Linked DNA regions of Thermobifida alba. The protein of the gene in region 1 interacts with the protein of each later gene in a pairwise test. Links are inferred from orthologs where the notes say so. Each region holds a gene or a part of one and is shown in the gene's direction. Other genes may lie near its edges.

What was found.
Region 2: the proteins of FOF52_RS01830 (region 1) and FOF52_RS21035 interact in binary tests that used the Escherichia coli proteins (3 or more experiments, as listed by UniProt). The link is inferred for Thermobifida alba from one-to-one orthologs.

What each region holds. Positions count from the first base shown.
Region 1 is NZ_CP051627.1:403,560-408,553, reverse strand. What follows is about bases 1,887-4,588. They hold FOF52_RS01830 (sulfurtransferase TusA family protein), read left to right. Parts: upstream 1,887-2,970; coding sequence 2,971-3,207; downstream 3,208-4,588. Other genes in these bases: FOF52_RS01820 (carbohydrate kinase family protein), read right to left, coding at 4,224-4,588; rpsD (30S ribosomal protein S4), read right to left, coding at 3,286-3,897; ctaC (aa3-type cytochrome oxidase subunit II), read right to left, coding at 1,887-2,601. Outside these bases: FOF52_RS01845 (cytochrome c oxidase subunit 4), read right to left, coding at 1-6; ctaD (aa3-type cytochrome oxidase subunit I), read right to left, coding at 19-1,611; FOF52_RS21845 (hypothetical protein), read left to right, coding at 1,586-1,708; more of ctaC, read right to left, coding at 1,702-1,886; more of FOF52_RS01820, read right to left, coding at 4,589-4,994. UniProt on the Escherichia coli protein: Sulfur carrier protein involved in sulfur trafficking in the cell. Part of a sulfur-relay system required for 2-thiolation during synthesis of 2-thiouridine of the modified wobble base 5-methylaminomethyl-2-thiouridine (mnm(5)s(2)U) in tRNA.
Region 2 is NZ_CP051627.1:4,697,657-4,701,954, forward strand. Bases 1,347-4,298 are described here. They hold FOF52_RS21035 (cysteine desulfurase family protein), read left to right. Parts: upstream 1,347-2,212; coding sequence 2,213-3,385; downstream 3,386-4,298. Other genes in these bases: FOF52_RS21030 (Crp/Fnr family transcriptional regulator), read right to left, coding at 1,347-1,864; FOF52_RS21040 (DUF695 domain-containing protein), read right to left, coding at 3,475-4,298. In the rest of the region: FOF52_RS21020 (hypothetical protein), read right to left, coding at 1-331; FOF52_RS21025 (hypothetical protein), read right to left, coding at 331-1,104; more of FOF52_RS21030, read right to left, coding at 1,211-1,346. UniProt on the Escherichia coli protein: Master enzyme that delivers sulfur to a number of partners involved in Fe-S cluster assembly, tRNA modification or cofactor biosynthesis. Catalyzes the removal of elemental sulfur from cysteine to produce alanine.

The sequences.
Region 1 (4,994 bases):
TCGCATGGTGCTCTCCTTCTACTTCGTGTCCACCGGGACGACTCCGGGAGCCGCCGCGTAGGGGTGGTTCAGGTCGAACGCGGGGCGCTCGCTGCGGATGCGCGGCAGCGAGGTGAAGTTGTGCCGCGGCGGCGGACACGAGGTCGCCCACTCCAGGGAGCAGCCGTAGCCCCACGGGTCGTCCACGGTGACCTTCGGCGCCTTCTTGTGGGTCACCCAGACGTTGTAGAGGAAGAACAGCGTGGAGGCGCCCAGGACGAACGAGCCGATCGTGGAGATCTGGTTGAGCACCGTGAACCCGTCGCTGGGCAGGTAGTCGGCGTAGCGCCGCGGCATGCCCTCCGCGCCCAGCCAGTGCTGCACCAGGAAGGTGCCGTGGAAGCCGAAGAACAGCGTCCAGAAGTGCCACTTGGCCAGCGTCTCGTCGAGCATCTTCCCGGTGAACTTGGGCCACCAGAAGTAGAAGCCCGCGAACATCGCGAACACCACGGTGCCGAACACCACGTAGTGGAAGTGGGCCACCACGAAGTAGGTGTCGGTGACGTGGAAGTCCAGCGGCGGGGAGGCCAGGAGCACTCCGGTGAGTCCGCCGAACAGGAAGGTCACCATGAAGCCGATGGTGAACAGCATCGGGGACTCGAAGGTGAGCTGGCCGCGCCACATGGTGCCGATCCAGTTGAAGAACTTCACGCCGGTGGGCACCGCGATGAGGAACGACATGAAGGAGAAGAACGGCAGCAGCACCGCGCCGGTGGGGAACATGTGGTGCGCCCACACCGTGATCGACAGCCCCGTGATGGCCACGGTGGCGCCGATGAGGCTCTTGTAGCCGAAGATCGGCTTGCGGCTGAACACCGGCAGGATCTCGGTGGCGATGCCGAAGAACGGCAGCGCGATGATGTAGACCTCCGGGTGGCCGAAGAACCAGAACAGGTGCTGGTAGAGGATCGCGCCGCCGTGCTCGGGGTTGAAGACCTGCGCACCGACGATGCGGTCGGCGGCCAGGCCGGCGAAGGAGCCGGTGAGCACCGGGAAGGCGATCAGCACCAGGACGCTGGTCAGCGCCACGTTCCAGGTGAAGATCGGCATGCGGAACATGGTCATGCCGGGCGCGCGCATGCACAGGATCGTGGTGAGGAAGTTCACCGCGCCGAGGATGGTGCTCAGGCCGCTGATGGCCAGGCCCATGATCCACAGGTCGCCGCCGAGGCCGGGGGAGCGCACCGCGTCCGACAGCGGCACGTAGGCGAACCAGCCGAAGCTCGCCGCGCCGCCGGGGGTGAAGAACCCGGCCAGCACGATCAGACCGCCGAACAGGAACAGGTAGTACCCGAACTGGTTGAGCCGGGGGAAGGCCACGTCGGGCGCGCCGATCTGCAGCGGCACCAGCGCGTTCGCGAACCCGACGAACAGCGGCGTCGCGAACAGCAGCAGCATCACCGTGCCGTGCATGGTGAACAGCTGGTTGTAGGTCTCGTTGTTCATCAGCTGCATGCCGGGGAACATCAGCTCGGCCCGGATCAGCAGCGCCATGATGCCGGCGACGATGAAGAACACGAACGAGGTGATCAGGTACATGTACCCGATGACCTTGTGGTCGGTCGACGTCACCAGGTTGACGATCTTCGAGCCCGGAGCGGGCCGCCGCGCTGCGGCGGACGCCCGGACGGTCGTCGTCGGAGTATCAGCCGTCGTCGTCATCTACTGATCATCCTCTTCTTCGGCCGTGGCCGCGGCGTCGTCCTCAGCCGTGGCCGCGGTGTCGGAGGAGTCCTGGTCTGCGGATTCCTGGGTGGCCGTGTCCAGGCCCGGGTCAGGAGCGGGAGCCTCCTCCTGCACGTCGGGGACCGCGGGCAGCTCCTGGGGGTTGGCCTTCTGCTCCTCGATCCAGGCCTGGTACTCCTCGGGGGTGACCACCCGGAGGGTGAAGAGCATGCGGGAGTGGTCGTAACCGCACAGCTCCGCGCAGCGGCCCTCGTAGTCGCCCTCGACGCCGGGCTTGATCTTGACCTGGAACTCGTTGGGGTGGCCCGGGATGGCGTCCATCTTGAACGCGAACGCGGGGATCCAGAACGAGTGGATGACGTCCGGGGCGTCCAGGTCGAAGTGCACGACGCTGTCGCTCGGCAGGACCAGGACCGGCAGCTCGTCCTTGCTGGTGGACGGGACACCGGCGACGGAGACCGGGTTGCCGTTGACGTCCAGCTCCTCCTCGTACGTGAACTGCCAGCTCCACTGGAACGCGTTCACGTCGACGTAGACGTCGGCGGGCTCGTCGGTCTCCATCAGGTAGGTCTGGTCCCGGGCGGTGAAGTAGAACAGCACCGAGACGACAATGACGGGCAGAACGGTGTAGAGCGCCTCGATGGGCATGTTGTAGCGCACCTGAGGCGGAAGCTGCTCGGAGCGCTTGCGGTGGGCGATCACCGACCAGATGATCAGCCCCCAGACGAGGATGCCGACCGCGAACGCCGCCACCCACGAGCCCTGCCAGAGCGTGAGGACACGCTCTGCCTGCTCGGTGATCGGCTCCGGCAGCCCCAGACGAGTGAACTCGTTCGACGCGCAGCCGGTCGCGGCCACAGCCAGCGCGGCGAGCATGGCGCCGCGTGGTGCCCATCGGCGCAGCGCGTGGCGCCGATTCCTATGGCGGGTCGGACTCACGGATTGCCTTCCCAGCGGTGATGCCGCACCGTGTGTGTGCGGGCGGGTCCTATGTCTCAAAAGCCTGTCAAGCGGAAACATTATCGCGAACGCCCCAGCGCCCGTCTCCGGGGACCGCTGGTCAGCGTGTTGCACAACGTCCGTTGTGAGGGCGCAGCCCTGACCGTAACCTCGGCAGCCCCTGAAACCGCAGGACTGGCTAAGGCGAGGTTATCGCCGTGCTCACGAGCCGTCTCACCGGGTGCCTTTTAGCCGCCTGCCGGGGTAAAGATTAGGACACACCACCCTCGGACAAGGAGACTCGCGGTGCTGGAGCAGCCTGTGCTGACCATCGACGCGATCGGCCGCAAGTGCCCCGTGCCGATCATCATGCTCGCCGGACGCCTGCGGGAGGTGCCGATCGGAGCGGTGATCGCGGTGACGGCCGACGATCCGGCGGCGCGCACCGACATCCCGGCGTGGTGCCGGATGAAGCGGCACACCTTCGTCGCGGAGGTCCCGCTCAGCCGGGGCAGCGCCTTCCACGTGCAGCGCATGTACTGACCGGCACGCGCGGTCCCCCGCGACGGCGAGGGCCGCACACCTCCCGGGGAGGCGTGCGGCCCTGGCAGCCGACGCGGGTCAGCGGGCGTAGTACTCGACGACGAGCTGCTCGTCGAAGGGCACCGGAACCTGCTCGCGCTTGGGCCGGTCCACCACGGCGATCCGCAGGTCCTTGTGGCTGACGGCGAGGTAGCCGGCGATCTTCTCGTCGGCGTGCACGCCCTCGGCGGCCTCCACAAACGGGACCATGGTGCGCGACTTCTCCCGCACACCGATGATCTGGCCCGGCTTGACCTGGTAGGACGGGATGTCCACCTTCTTGCCGTCCACGGTGATGTGCCCGTGGGTGATGAACTGGCGGGCCGCGTAGATCGAGGCGGCGAAGCCCGCGCGCAGCACCACCGTGGCCAGGCGCAGCTCCAGCTCGGCGATCATCTCCTCACCGGTACGGCCCGCACGCTTCTTGGCGTTCTCGTAGACGCGGGCCAGCTGCTTCTCCGACAGGTCGTAGTACCAGCGCAGCTTCTGCTTCTCGGCCTGGCGGACGGCGTAGTCGCTGGTGGAGCGGCGCACCCGGCGGCCGTGCTCACCGGGCGGGTAGGGGCGCTTCTCGAAGTACCTGACCGCCTTACGGGTCAGGGGGGTGCCAGCGCGCCGGGACAACCGCACCTTGGGTCCGGTGTAGCGCATTCGAGTCCTCCGTTTTCGGTTCTCGGAAAAGGCGGGAATCCCAGGTAAGGCTCGCCTGGTTCTGGGAGGCGTCGTGGGACGGCCCAGCCCGTCCGCCACGGGACGGGTCTGTTCCCCACCGCCGCGGTGACCCCGCACGCGGCGGCCTTGGCGATGTTCCCGGCACGCGTCTCAGCGCCCGGGCCGGTTCATGCCGAGCGCGCGGACCAGAACAGGTCGACGGCGAGATGCCCGGACACGAGGGTCGGTCATCTACTCTACGCGGGTCCGGCCACTGCCCCGACCACCGAACCGCCCGTCCCCGCGACCGTGCGGGGCGGCGGGGCTCAACCGGGCATGCGGTCGGCGACCTCGGCGGCCGCGTCGTCGCCGTAGGAGCGGGCCAGCCGGTCCAGGAGGCTCTGGGGGGTCATGCGGTACTCCTGCGGCCCGCTCACCTCCAGGCAGTGCGCGGCCGCGGCGTTGCCGACCTGGGCGCAGCGGTCCGGGTCCAGGCCCCAGGAGACGGCCGCGAGGAACCCGGCGCGGAAGGCGTCGCCCGCGCCGGTGGGGTCGACCGCCTCGGAGACGTGGGCCGCGGGCACGTGCAGGCTGGGCTCCCCGGCGCGGTCGACGCGCACCCCCTTGGCGCCCAGGGTGGTCACCCGGGTCCGCACCCGGGTGAGCAGCTCCGCGTCGCTCCAGCCGGTCTTCTGCTCGGTCAGCGCCTTCTCGTACTCGTTGGCGAACAGGTACTCGGCGCCCTCGACGAGGGAGCGCACCTGGGGCCCCTCCATGCGGGCGAGCTGCTGGGAGGGGTCGGCGGCGAAGCTCAGCCCGCGCACCCGGCACTCCTCGCTGTGGCGGACCATCGCCTCGGGGTCGTTGGCCCCCACCACGACCAGGTCGAGGCCGCCCAGGCGCTGGGCGAGCGGCCACAGCTCGATGTTGCGCGCCTCCGCCATCGCCCCGGCGTAGAAGGAGGCGATCTGGTTGTGGTCGCGGTCGGTGGTGCACACGAACCGCGCGGTGTGCCGCATCTCGGAGACGTGCACGCCCGAGACGTCCACGCCGTGCCGCTCCAGCCAGGCGGCGTACTCGGCGAAGTCCGCACCCAC
Region 2 (4,298 bases), 4.3 Mb from region 1 along the record:
CCTCGGGGAGGAGTTCGGACAGCAGGTGCAGCGCGGTGGTACGCCGACCAGTTCCGGGAGGGGCGACCAGCACCAGGACCCCGTGAGCAGCCAGGAGTTCGGGAAGGTCGTCCCAGTTCTCGGTGGAGCGGGGCGCCACGTAGAGGCCCTCGCGGATCGGGGCCAACGCGGTGTCCGAGATCTCCGTGACAGGAAGAAAACCCTGGTCGAAGATGTACTGCCTGATCTCCTGATTGATACCCAGGATGTTGTTGTCTCCCCGGGCGTAGACCGTTGGGTGGTCGTGAACGCCGCTGGGATTAGCGGGGGACGGGGTGAGGTCGTCGCTCATCAGTGGCCTCCACCGTGGATGGTCTGGTTGTAGCCCACGAAGTTGCGGTCGCCGCGGCTCGCGACGATGCCCCCCGCCGATGGCGCCTGCTGTGGTCCTTCCGGGGGAGACACTTTCTGCCCCCGGTCTTCTTGGGAAGGAGAGCCGGAGAGCAGCAGTCCGCGGTCGACCAGGTTCCAGTCGATGCCCGGAATGTGGACCCAGGCGGGTTTCTCGAAGGTCTTGACCCGGACCAGATGCCGGGTGAACTCCTCCGCGCTCACACCGCCCGTGGCCCGGCCGCTGGAGAACACGTCCTCGTACACCCGGTCGGAGACGATCATGGCCAAAGGGGTGCGCCGCGGGGTGGCACGGGCCAGGAGGCGGCGGAGGCCGTCATCATCCAGGAGACGGTGGGTCTCCACCATCGGCACGCCGAGGCCGTCGTCCGGCAGCGGGCCGATGTGGAGGCTCACTCTCAGCTGGAAGGATTTCCCGTCGGGACGCGGGTGCTCGCGGAGCAGGGCGCACAGTGCCTCCGGGAAGCAACCGACCAGTGCGGGCAGGTACTCGGGGTCGAGCCCCGCCACGTACCCGTCACCGGTGTGCTGGCCGAAGTAGTGCTTTTCCCAGGAGGAACTGAGGCCGATGGCGGACATGGCCTGGGCGAGCAGGCCCCGGATACTCTCGTTGACCCGCTGCATGCCGGCACTGTCCAGGGAACTGAAGTCGCGGGCGTCCACCGCGACCACGGCGCGGTAGGGCGGCAGTTTCTCCCAGTGGGGAATACTCACGTCTTCCTCCAAACCGTTCTGTTGGGTGAAAAGAGGGTCTCCCGGATCTGTTGGCGGGACCGTCGAATTCTGGACCCTGTCGAGTGGGTCGGATCACACCACGGGGTCAGTCGGAGGAATAACGCTGGAGAGCGCTTCGGTTCAGTACCTCTATCCGTTTCCTGCCGCACCTGATGAGCCCGAGGGACTGGAGCCGGTGGAGGGTGTCGATGGCCGTGGCCCTGCTCATCCTCACCATGAGTCCGAGTTCTTCGCGGCTCATGCCGATGTGGATGACCACGTTGGCACCCTGCGGTTCTCCCACCTCGTCAGCCAGGTGGCCGAGCAGACGGGCCATGCGTACGTCGGGTGTGTGACACAGCAGGTTGCTCAGGTGCTCTTCGCGCTGCAGGAAACGGGCCACGGACAGGCGGTAGATGTCGGTGTGCAGTTTGCAGCGCTCGGCGAAGGAGCGGAACGTTGGTGCGGGAATGGCATGGCCGACGCACCTGGTGGTGGTCCACGCCGTTGCGCTGCGAGGTTGTTCGAGGAGCACTCCGGTCTCACCGAAGAGGTCGCCGGGGCCGCGTAGAGCCAGAGGAACCTGTCGGCCATCGTCGGTGTCTTCAGTGATCTTGACGGTTCCTTCGGTCAGGGCCAGGACGAAGGTGGGCGGCTCTCCCTGGAGCATGAGTGGGGAATCGGCCCTGAACACGCGACGTGTGCCGATGCGGAGCAGTTCATCCCAGGTTTCAGGGGGGATCAATTGGCGCAGCTTCATGGATGCCGGATCTCCGGGACGACGAGGAAATTACAGAAGATTCTGCCAGGGCGGGCCGACAAACATGGTGAATTCGGATGGAGTTCCAGATTTCGCCTGAGGAGAAAAACCGGTTTTCGGTTGTCAAATTGACTTCAGGTGTGCCGTCATCGGCCCTTCAGAGCACTCGTCGGGGCTCGTCAGGACATCGGTGTGGTGGCACGGGGAAGCCGAACGCGTTGCGATCGCAGCGGTACGCCGGGGAGGGGAGGCCGGAAACCTGGTCGAACGGAACAGCCCGCGGGGTCTGCCGTCCGCCATGAGGTCGAAAACCCCCCGTCCGGCTCTCGGCCGTATCCTGGAGAAGTCATGGTTTATCTCGACCACGCCGCCACGACTCCGGTGCGTCCCGAGGTGCTCGCGGACCTGACGGACGGGTTCGGCGTTCTCGGAAACGCGTCCTCCCTGCACGGAGCCGGGCGGCAGGCCCGGCGGGTGGTGGAGGAGGCCCGCGAGACCCTCGCCGACGCCCTGGGCTGCACCCCGCACGAGGTGGTGTTCACCAGCGGCGGCACCGAGGCCGACAACCTCGCGGTCAAGGGCCTGTACTGGGCGCGGCACGCCCGGGACCCGGCGCGGCGGCGCATCCTGGTCAGCGCGGTTGAGCACCACGCCGTCCTCGACCCGGCCCACTGGATGGCCGACCACCAGGGCGCGCTCGTCGAGGAGCTGCCCGTGGACGCCTGCGGGCGGCTCTCCCCCGAGACGCTGCGCGCGGCGATCGAACGCGACCCCGCGAGCGTCGCGCTGGTCTCGGTGATGTGGGCCAACAACGAGGTCGGCACCGTCCAGCCGGTCGCGGAACTCGCCGCGGTCGCCGCCGAGCACGGCATCTGGTTCCACACCGACGCGGTGCAGGCGGTGGGCGTCGAAGAGGTCGACTTCGCCGCCAGCGGGGTGTCGGCGCTCACTGTCACCGGGCACAAACTGGGCGGACCGGTCGGCGTGGGGGCGCTGCTGCTGGCCCGCGGCGTCGACCCGGTGCCGGTGCTGCACGGCGGCGGCCAGGAACGCGACGTCCGCTCCGGGACGCTGACCACCCCGCTGCTGCGCGGTTTCGCCACCGCGGTGCGCCTGGCGGTCGCCGAACGCGCCGAGCACGCGGCCCAGTTGGCGGCACTGCGCGACGAACTGGTCGACGCGGTGCGCGCGGCGGTCCCCGACGTCCGGGTCAACGGCCACCCCGCCGAGCGCCTGGCGGGCATCGCCAACCTCGGCTTCCCCGGCTGCGAGGGCGACGCCCTGCTCATGCTGCTGGACGCCCAGGGCATCTGCTGCTCCACCGGTTCGGCCTGCTCGGCGGGGGTCTCCCAAGCCAGCCACGTGCTGCTGGCGATGGGCGCCGATCCCGACACCGCGCGGGAGGCGCTGCGCTTCTCCCTGGGCCGCGGCTCCACCTCCGCCGACGTCAAGGCCCTGGCGGAGGCCATCGGCCCGGCCGTGGCACGGGCGCGGGAGGCCCGCGCCCGCCGCCGGAGCTGACCGGCCACGACCCTGGTCCCGACGTCATCGGGAGGGCCGGAAACGGCTCCGGGGACCGGACCGCCGGCGGCGCGGCGCCCCGGCGGGGCTCAGCGCCCCAACTGCTTGCGGATGGGCTTGAGGATCTGGTCGATGGTGCGCCACTCGGGGTCCAGCGCGCTGGTGACGAACACCCGGCCCTCCGACCAGCCCCGGGCGGCCTTCTCGAACTCGGGCAGGATGCCCGACTCCGGGTCCAGGTAGAAGTGGAGGACCCGCTGGCCGCCGACCGTCTGCACGGCGAACAGCGCGCCGTTGGAGCCGAGCATCTCGCGCAGCCCGAGGGCGTAGGCCTCCAGCGCCGAGGCCGACGCCCCGGTGGGCAGGCGGTCCTCGTCGGTCTCCGCGTAGGAGACCATGACCTGCGCGTACAGGGTGAGCGCGGGGTAGTCGCGGCGGTGCAGCGGATAGCGCGCCGACAACTGCAGCGCCCCCCGCAGCGGAATCCGGCCCTGCAGGGTCACCCAGCCGCCTCCGCCGCCCATCCCGGACAGCTGCCGCACCACCGAGGGCATCGAGGTCGGCGGCAGCGGGTCCAGCGGTTTCTCCACCAGCGGGTGCACCGAGCCGATCCAGCGCACCAGGTCGTCCTCGCCCACGGCCAGCAGCACCACGTGCTCGGCGACCTCGCGCCGGGTCTCCTCCGGCAGGAACATGAAGTCCGGGTGGTAGACCCCGACCTCGATCTGTCCGCTGGAGTGGTCCACGCGCAGCGACACCGACGTGTGCGCCAGGTCGAGTTCGTGGTCGTCCCAGGTCGTCGCCCGGGTGAGCTGGGCGTGGTCGGCGGGACGCGCGGGGAAGAACGCCCAGTCGGCGTCCTCGGGGGCGGCGCGGTACCAGCGCTCGGCCAGGACGCGGGCCTCGTCGTCGG